DNA from 2 places in the Staphylococcus gallinarum genome. Region 2 is predicted to be linked to the other one. Evidence: a T-box and tRNA genes for the amino acid it is inferred to sense, from the RefSeq annotation. Region 2 holds a T-box; the other holds one or more tRNA genes.
The links. The T-box of region 2 lies ahead of JN168_RS05930 (valine--tRNA ligase). A T-box ahead of a tRNA ligase gene usually reads a tRNA of that ligase, here a tRNA-Val.
Positions count from the first base shown of each region.

Region 1: it encodes a tRNA-Val, which carries the amino acid that the T-box ahead of JN168_RS05930 (valine--tRNA ligase) is inferred to sense. The anticodon was not compared.

Region 1 is NZ_CP069082.1:1,072,105-1,076,453, reverse strand. Features, by position in the region: tRNA gene JN168_RS05005 (tRNA-Gly) at 1-65, opposite strand, end outside; tRNA gene JN168_RS05000 (tRNA-Cys) at 73-146, opposite strand; tRNA gene JN168_RS04995 (tRNA-Gln) at 155-226, opposite strand; tRNA gene JN168_RS04990 (tRNA-His) at 241-313, opposite strand; tRNA gene JN168_RS04985 (tRNA-Trp) at 316-389, opposite strand; tRNA gene JN168_RS04980 (tRNA-Tyr) at 402-485, opposite strand; tRNA gene JN168_RS04975 (tRNA-Thr) at 492-567, opposite strand; tRNA gene JN168_RS04970 (tRNA-Phe) at 581-653, opposite strand; tRNA gene JN168_RS04965 (tRNA-Asp) at 658-733, opposite strand; tRNA gene JN168_RS04960 (tRNA-Met) at 746-819, opposite strand; tRNA gene JN168_RS04955 (tRNA-Ser) at 830-922, opposite strand; tRNA gene JN168_RS04950 (tRNA-Ser) at 967-1,059, opposite strand; tRNA gene JN168_RS04945 (tRNA-Ile) at 1,070-1,143, opposite strand; tRNA gene JN168_RS04940 (tRNA-Met) at 1,170-1,243, opposite strand; tRNA gene JN168_RS04935 (tRNA-Ala) at 1,271-1,346, opposite strand; tRNA gene JN168_RS04930 (tRNA-Pro) at 1,363-1,436, opposite strand; tRNA gene JN168_RS04925 (tRNA-Arg) at 1,468-1,544, opposite strand; tRNA gene JN168_RS04920 (tRNA-Leu) at 1,558-1,646, opposite strand; tRNA gene JN168_RS04915 (tRNA-Gly) at 1,655-1,729, opposite strand; tRNA gene JN168_RS04910 (tRNA-Leu) at 1,733-1,814, opposite strand; tRNA gene JN168_RS04905 (tRNA-Lys) at 1,830-1,905, opposite strand; tRNA gene JN168_RS04900 (tRNA-Thr) at 1,914-1,989, opposite strand; tRNA gene JN168_RS04895 (tRNA-Val) at 1,999-2,074, opposite strand; rRNA gene rrf (5S ribosomal RNA) at 2,085-2,199, opposite strand; rRNA gene JN168_RS04885 (23S ribosomal RNA) at 2,278-4,349, opposite strand, start outside.
Region 2 is NZ_CP069082.1:1,273,476-1,277,824, reverse strand. Features, by position in the region: gene JN168_RS05930 (valine--tRNA ligase) at 1-2,302, opposite strand, end outside; T-box leader at 2,345-2,585, opposite strand; gene JN168_RS05925 (DNA-3-methyladenine glycosylase I) at 2,645-3,205, shown strand; gene JN168_RS05920 (MFS transporter) at 3,336-4,349, opposite strand, start outside.

The sequences.
Region 1 (4,349 bases), 200 kb from region 2:
GATAGGACTTACACCTATACCTCATTCCGGGAAGGAATGTGTTCTAAAAGTTGAACTACTCCCGCATATTCATGGAGGCGGCAACCGGATTTGAACCGGTGATAAAGGTTTTGCAGACCTCTGCCTTACCACTTGGCTATGCCGCCAATACTAACTGGGCTAGCTGGATTCGAACCAGCGCGTGACGGAGTCAAAGTCCGTTGCCTTACCGCTTGGCTATAGCCCATTAATAATATTAAGGGCGGCTGATGGGAATCGAACCCACGAGTGTCGGAACCACAATCCGATGCGTTAACCACTTCGCCACAGCCGCCATGGCAGGGACAGTAGGAATCGAACCCACATCAAAGGTTTTGGAGACCTCTATTCTACCGTTGAACTATGTCCCTATAAAAAATAAATGGTGGAGGGGGGCAGATTCGAACTGCCGAACCCGAAGGAGCGGATTTACAGTCCGCCGCGTTTAGCCACTTCGCTACCCCTCCAAAAACTGGTGCCGGCCAGAGGACTTGAACCCCCAACCTACTGATTACAAGTCAGTTGCTCTACCAATTGAGCTAGGCCGGCTTGTATAATAAAATGGTTCAGGACAGAGTCGAACTGCCGACACATGGAGCTTCAATCCATTGCTCTACCAACTGAGCTACTGAACCATAATGGCGGTCCCGACGGGAATCGAACCCGCGATCTCCTGCGTGACAGGCAGGCGTGTTAACCGCTACACTACGGGACCAAAAAGATAAAATTGCGGGAGGCGGATTTGAACCACCGACCTTCGGGTTATGAGCCCGACGAGCTACCGAACTGCTCCATCCCGCGTTAATATTAATGGCGGAGGAAGAGGGATTCGAACCCCCGCGAGCCGTTAAGCTCCTGTCGGTTTTCAAGACCGATCCCTTCAGCCAGACTTGGGTATTCCTCCAAAAATATTAGGTAATAAATTATATTTAATTTTAATTTTAAAAATGGCGGAGGAAGAGGGATTCGAACCCCCGCGGGCCGTTAAGCCCCTGTCGGTTTTCAAGACCGATCCCTTCAGCCGGACTTGGGTATTCCTCCAAAAATTATATGGACCTTGCAGGACTCGAACCTGCGACCGAACGGTTATGAGCCGTTAGCTCTAACCAACTGAGCTAAAGGTCCTAAATATAATTTACAACTAATAATAGTGGCGGTGGAGGGGATCGAACCCCCGACCTCACGGGTATGAACCGTACGCTCTAGCCAGCTGAGCTACACCGCCGTTGTAATTTAGTTTCTTTAGTAAAAATGGTGGAGACTAGCGGGATCGAACCGCTGACCTCCTGCGTGCAAAGCAGGCGCTCTCCCATCTGAGCTAAGCCCCCATTATTCATTGGGTTATCGGGAAGACAGGATTCGAACCTGCGACCCCTTGGTCCCAAACCAAGTGCTCTACCAAGCTGAGCTACTTCCCGTTTATAATTGGGTGAAGTAATTATCTTTAAATGGCGCGCCTGATAGGAGTCGAACCCATAACCTCTTGATCCGTAGTCAAGCACTCTATCCAGTTGAGCTACAGGCGCTATTTAAAAAATATGGTGCCGAGGACCGGAATCGAACCGGTACGGTGATCTCTCACCGCAGGATTTTAAGTCCTGTGCGTCTGCCAGTTCCGCCACCCCGGCACATATAATGGAGCAGAAGACGGGATTCGAACCCGCGACCCCGACCTTGGCAAGGTCGTATTCTACCGCTGAACTACTTCTGCATATGCGGGTGAAGGGAGTCGAACCCCCACGCCGTAAGGCGCTAGATCCTAAGTCTAGTGCGTCTGCCAATTCCGCCACACCCGCGATATATGATTAAAATGGTGAGCCATAGAGGATTCGAACCTCTGACCCTCTGATTAAAAGTCAGATGCTCTACCAACTGAGCTAATGGCTCTTAAATAATGGTGCCGGCCAGAGGACTTGAACCCCCAACCTACTGATTACAAGTCAGTTGCTCTACCAATTGAGCTAGGCCGGCTTATTAAGATGGTGGAGGATGACGGGTTCGAACCGCCGACCCTCTGCTTGTAAGGCAGATGCTCTCCCAGCTGAGCTAATCCTCCGAATATAACTGCCTGGCAACGTCCTACTCTTGCGGAACGTAAGTCCGACTACCATCGGCGCTAAGGAGCTTAACTTCTGTGTTCGGCATGGGAACAGGTGTGACCTCCTTGCCATTGTCACCAGACAATGAAATGTATTAAATTATACATTCAAAACTAGATAGTAAGTAAAATATAATTACCAATCAAAACGGTTTATAAAATTGATTAAGTCTTCGATCGATTAGTATTCGTCAGCTCCACGTATCGCTACGCTTCCACCTCGAACCTATTAACCTCATCATCTTTGAGGGATCTTATAACCGAAGTTGGGAAATCTCATCTTGAGGGGGGCTTCATGCTTAGATGCTTTCAGCACTTATCCCGTCCATACATAGCTACCCAGCGATGCCGTTGGCACGACAACTGGTACACCAGAGGTATGTCCATCCCGGTCCTCTCGTACTAAGGACAGCTCCTCTCAAATTTCCTACGCCCACGACGGATAGGGACCGAACTGTCTCACGACGTTCTGAACCCAGCTCGCGTACCGCTTTAATGGGCGAACAGCCCAACCCTTGGGACCGACTACAGCCCCAGGATGCGATGAGCCGACATCGAGGTGCCAAACCTCCCCGTCGATGTGAACTCTTGGGGGAGATAAGCCTGTTATCCCCGGGGTAGCTTTTATCCGTTGAGCGATGGCCCTTCCATGCGGAACCACCGGATCACTAAGTCCGTCTTTCGACCCTGCTCGACTTGTAGGTCTCGCAGTCAAGCTTCCTTATGCCTTTACACTCTATGAATGATTTCCAACCATTCTGAGGAAACCTTTGAGCGCCTCCGTTACTCTTTAGGAGGCGACCGCCCCAGTCAAACTGCCCATCTGACACTGTCTCCCACCATGATAAATGGTGCGGGTTAGAAATCCAACACAGCGAGGGTAGTATCCCACCAACGCCTCCACGTAAGCTAGCGCTCACGTATCAACGGCTCCTACCTATCCTGTACAAGCTGTGACGAATTTCAATATCAGACTACAGTAAAGCTCCACGGGGTCTTTCCGTCCTGTCGCGGGTAACCTGCATCTTCACAGGTACTATGATTTCACCGAGTCTCTCGTTGAGACAGTGCCCAAATCGTTACGCCTTTCGTGCGGGTCGGAACTTACCCGACAAGGAATTTCGCTACCTTAGGACCGTTATAGTTACGGCCGCCGTTTACTGGGGCTTCGATTCGTAGCTTCGCAGAAGCTAACCACTCCTCTTAACCTTCCAGCACCGGGCAGGCGTCAGCCCCTATACATCACCTTACGGTTTAGCAGAGACCTGTGTTTTTGATAAACAGTCGCTTGGGCCTATTCACTGCGGCTCTCCTGGGCGTTAACCCTAAAGAGCACCCCTTCTCCCGAAGTTACGGGGTCATTTTGCCGAGTTCCTTAACGAGAGTTCGCTCGCTCACCTTAGAATTCTCATCTTGACTACCTGTGTCGGTTTGCGGTACGGGCACCACACTTCTAGCTAGAGGCTTTTCTTGGCAGTGTGAAATCAACGACTCGAGGAAACAATTTCCTCTCCCCATCACAACTTGACCTTAAGAGTACCGGATTTGCCTAATACTCAGTCTCATTGCTTGGACGTGCACTCCAACAGCACGCTTCGCCTATCCTACTGCGTCCCCCCATCGCTTAAAACGAATTATGGTGGTACAGGAATATCAACCTGTTATCCATCGCCTACGCCTGTCGGCCTCAGCTTAGGACCCGACTAACCCAGAGCGGACGAGCCTTCCTCTGGAAACCTTAGTCAATCGGTGGACGGGATTCTCACCCGTCTTTCGCTACTCACACCGGCATTCTCACTTCTAAGCGCTCCACATGTCCTTGCGATCATGCTTCAACGCCCTTAGAACGCTCTCCTACCATTGTCCTACGGACAATCCACAGCTTCGGTAATATGTTTAGCCCCGGTACATTTTCGGCGCAGTGTCACTCGACTAGTGAGCTATTACGCACTCTTTAAATGATGGCTGCTTCTAAGCCAACATCCTAGTTGTCTGGGCAACGCCACATCCTTTTCCACTTAACATATATTTTGGGACCTTAGCTGGTGGTCTGGGCTGTTTCCCTTTCGAACACGGACCTTATCACCCGCGTTCTGACTCCCAAGTTAAATTGATTGGCATTCGGAGTTTGTCTGAATTCGGTAACCCGAGAAGGGCCCCTCGTCCAAACAGTGCTCTACCTCCAATAATCATCACTTGAGGCTAGCCCTAAAGCTATTTCGGAGAGAACCAG
Region 2 (4,349 bases):
TAGAGTTATTGACTAATGTTTCCTTTGTGTTTTCATTTTTTGCTTGAATAAAGATTGGAATAGCCTTTGATAACGGTGTATCTACTTCTAATCTAGATTGTCTTACAGATTTGATAATTTCAACAAGTTGTTGCATTGTTTCTTTACTGTCGTCAAAAATAAGTGATTCGTCAACTGTTGGCCATGCTGCATTGACAATTGTTTCACCATGATGTGGTAAGTTTTGCCAAATTTGTTCAGTAACAAATGGCATAAATGGATGTAGCATTCTCATTGTATTATCTAATACATAAGTTAATACTGATCTTGTCACTTGTTTTTGAGTTTCATCTTCACCGTTCATTGGTATTTTACTCATTTCAATATACCAATCACAGAATTCATCCCAAATAAAGTTATACAATGCACGCCCAACTTCACCAAATTCATATTTTTCACTAAGTTCTGTAACATTGGCAATTGTTTCGTTTAAGCGTGTTAAGATCCATTTATCTGCTAATGATAAATTGCCTGAAAGATCAACATCATCAACATTAAATGATTCACCTATATTCATGATACTAAATCTTGCTGCATTCCAAATTTTATTGATGAAATTCCAAACTGATTCAACCTTTTCCGTAGAATAACGTAAATCATGACCAGGTGATGAGCCTGTCGCTAAGAAATATCTCAAGCTATCAGCACCATATTCATCAATAACATCCATTGGATCAACGCCATTACCTAATGATTTACTCATCTTACGGCCGTCTTCAGCACGTACCAAGCCATGTAATAATACATCATTAAATGGTCTCTCACCTGTAAATTCTAAGCCTTGGAATATCATACGTGCGACCCAGAAGAAGATAATATCATACCCAGTAACCAATGCATTGGTTGGGAAGTAACGTTTGAAATCGTCAGCATCAACGTCTGGCCAACCTAAAGTTGAAAATGGCCATAAAGCACTTGAGAACCATGTATCTAATACATCAGCATCTTGTGTCCATTCTTCTGGATTGTCAGGAGCTTCTTCACCTACGTAAATTTCACCTGTTTCATTATGATACCATGCTGGAATTTGATGTCCCCACCATAATTGTCTAGAGATCGTCCAGTCTCTGATTTCTTCCATCCAACGGTTAAAAGTTTTTTCAAAACGTGCTGGTACAAAATCAATTCTATTATCAGTATCTTGATTATTTAATGCTTGCTCAGCTAAAGGTTTCATTTTTACAAACCATTGCGTTGATAGATAAGGTTCAACAACTGCACCAGAACGCTCAGAGTGACCTACTGAATGTTCATGCTCTTCAATTTTAATTACTAAGCCTTCTGCTTCCAAATCTTTAACTAATTGTTCACGACATTCAAAACGATCCATGCCTTCATATTTTCCAGCTTTATCGTTCATTTTACCAGATTCATCCATAACAATTATGCGTTCAAGATCATGTCGGTTACCTATCTCGAAGTCGTTTGGATCGTGTGCAGGCGTTACTTTCATTGCGCCACTACCAAAATCAATATCAACATATTCATCAGCTAATATTGGTAATTCTTTACCTATAATTGGTAGGATGACCTTTTTACCGATAACATCTTTATATCTATCATCATTCGGGTTTACAACAATTGCTGTATCACCAAGCATTGTTTCTGGTCTTGTTGTTGCAATTTCAATGTATCCTTCACCATCGGAATATGGATATTTAAAGTGATAGAATTTGCCTTGTACATCTTCGTGGATTACTTCGATGTCAGATAACGCAGTACGTGCAACTGGATCCCAATTGATAATATATTCGCCACGATAAATTAAGCCTTTATTGTACATATCAACGAATACTTTTTTAACAGCTTTACTTAAACCTTCATCTAAAGTGAATCTTTCTCTACTATAGTCTAAACCTAATCCTAATTTAGACCACTGGTTACGGATAAAGCTTGCGTATTCTTCTTTCCATTCCCAAGCTTTTTCAAGGAATTTTTCTCTACCTAAATCATGTCTAGATAAACCTTGTTCATTTAACTTCGCTTCAACTTTAGCTTGTGTTGCAATGCCTGCGTGGTCCATTCCTGGTAGATACAGTGTATCGTAACCTTGCATACGTTTCATACGTGTGATGATATCTTGTAATGTCGTATCCCATGCATGTCCTAAATGCAATTTACCCGTTACATTTGGTGGTGGAATAACGATTGTATATGTTTCCTTTGAATTATCTTCTGCAGCTTTAAAATATCCATTGTTTACCCATTGGTCATATCGTCCTGACTCAACTTCGCTCGGATTATATTTTGGTTTCATTTCCATTTGATAAAATCCTCCTTAAAATAAAAAATATCCGTCCTAATAATATAGGACGGATATTCCGTGGTACCACCTAAATTCATGAATCAAGTTATACTTAATCCATGCACTCATTATATGATTAACGCTCAAACACGCTTTAACCTAATCTACAAACGACAAACGCCGTATTTCAGTAAAAGTTCAATGTGGGCTACCTTCAATAAGTTAAACTATACACTTTCAGCTTACCGTGTACTCTCTGTCAAATCTAACTCTATTTACTCTTCCCAAAAGACAATATTTATTTCCTTAATTATAGTATAATGGATAGAGCAATAAGTCAATGCACTAGGGGGAAAATTTATGAATGAATGCGCTTTTGGCACAAAGGATCCAATTTACATACAATATCATGATGAAGTATGGGGACAACCGCTATACGATAGTCATGCATTATTCAAATTGTTAGCACTTGAATCTCAACATGCCGGTTTATCATGGCTAACTATTTTAAAGAAAAAAGAAGCATATGAAGCTGCTTTTCATAACTTTGATCCAGTAATCGTATCAAAGATGACATCTAAAGATATAGATAACCTTATGGACTTTCCAAATATCGTTCACCATCGTAAAAAATTAGAAGCTATTGTTGAGCAAGCTAAGGGTTTTTTGAAAATAGAAAATGAATTTGGTAATTTCAGTGATTTCTTATGGTCATATGTGGATCATCAACCTATTGATTTTAACTACAAACACAGTTCTGATCGTATTACTATAGACGATAGAGCAAGACAATTATCTAAGGATTTAAAGCGTTATGGCTTTAAGTTTTTAGGACCAGTCACTGTATTTTCATTTCTTGAAGCTGCGGGTTTGTATAATGCACATCTACAATCATGCCCTAATAACCCTAAATATCTATAATCAATTTAGCTATTAAACAAGATATGTAACAACCGTTTCTACAATATAATAAGTATACAATAAAGAGCAGACCCGAAATAAAATTTCAGGTCTGCTCTACTTAATTCTTGATAAACATTAACTATATTGATTATTTAACTTCTGATTTCCACCATAGTGAATCTTTTGGATTTTCTACGGCCATTTCAAATTCTTTCTCTGTAGCAACTGTTGGATAAGAACCTTTTAATGATTGTTTTGATGTATCTTTAAATAAGAACAATACAACCAATAAACCAATAATACTTACTGCTAATAAGTAAAACGCAGGTGCTAAGTTATTATTTGTAACATGTACTAACCAAGAAGCAACTAATGGTGTTGTTCCACCAAATATTGAAACGGCGATATTAAACGTCCATGATAATGTTCTATATCTCACATTTGTAAAAAATAATGTTGGCAATGTTCCTGGCATTGTTCCTTCATATACGGATAAGACAATTCCAATCATTAATAAACCAATAAATAAGAAACCTAAATTTCCGCCATTTAAAAATTGGAACGAAATGATTGAGAAGACAATACCTAAAATTAAACCAACGCTGATAATTTTCTTGTTACCACTCTTATCGCCTAAGCGACCAAACATAATAGCAAATGGTAACATAATAATTAGTACAACTGCTGTAATCGGTGTACTGATTGTATCTTTTATGCCGACAATTTCATCTAAGTATGAAGGCATATATCCTAGTAACATATAGTTTGTAATATTGAAGAAAGCAACAAATACTACACATAATAAAATGTCACGTTTATTTTCTTTAATGATTTGTAAGAAACCAGGTTCATCTTCTTGATGATTTGCTAAGTCATTTTCAAATATTGGCGATTCTTCTAAGTGTGATCTTAAGTATAAACCGAATAAACCAATTGGAATACTTACGAAAAATGGGATACGCCAACCCCAAGATTGCATACTTTCAGATGGAATCAACCAAAACATAATAGTGATTAATACCGAAGCAAAAATGTAACCAGATAAAGTACCTAATTCTAATCCACTTCCCAATCTAATACGTTTGTTATCAGGTGACGATTCTGCAATATAAACCATTGCACCTGCATATTCTCCACCTACTGAAAAACCTTGCATTATACG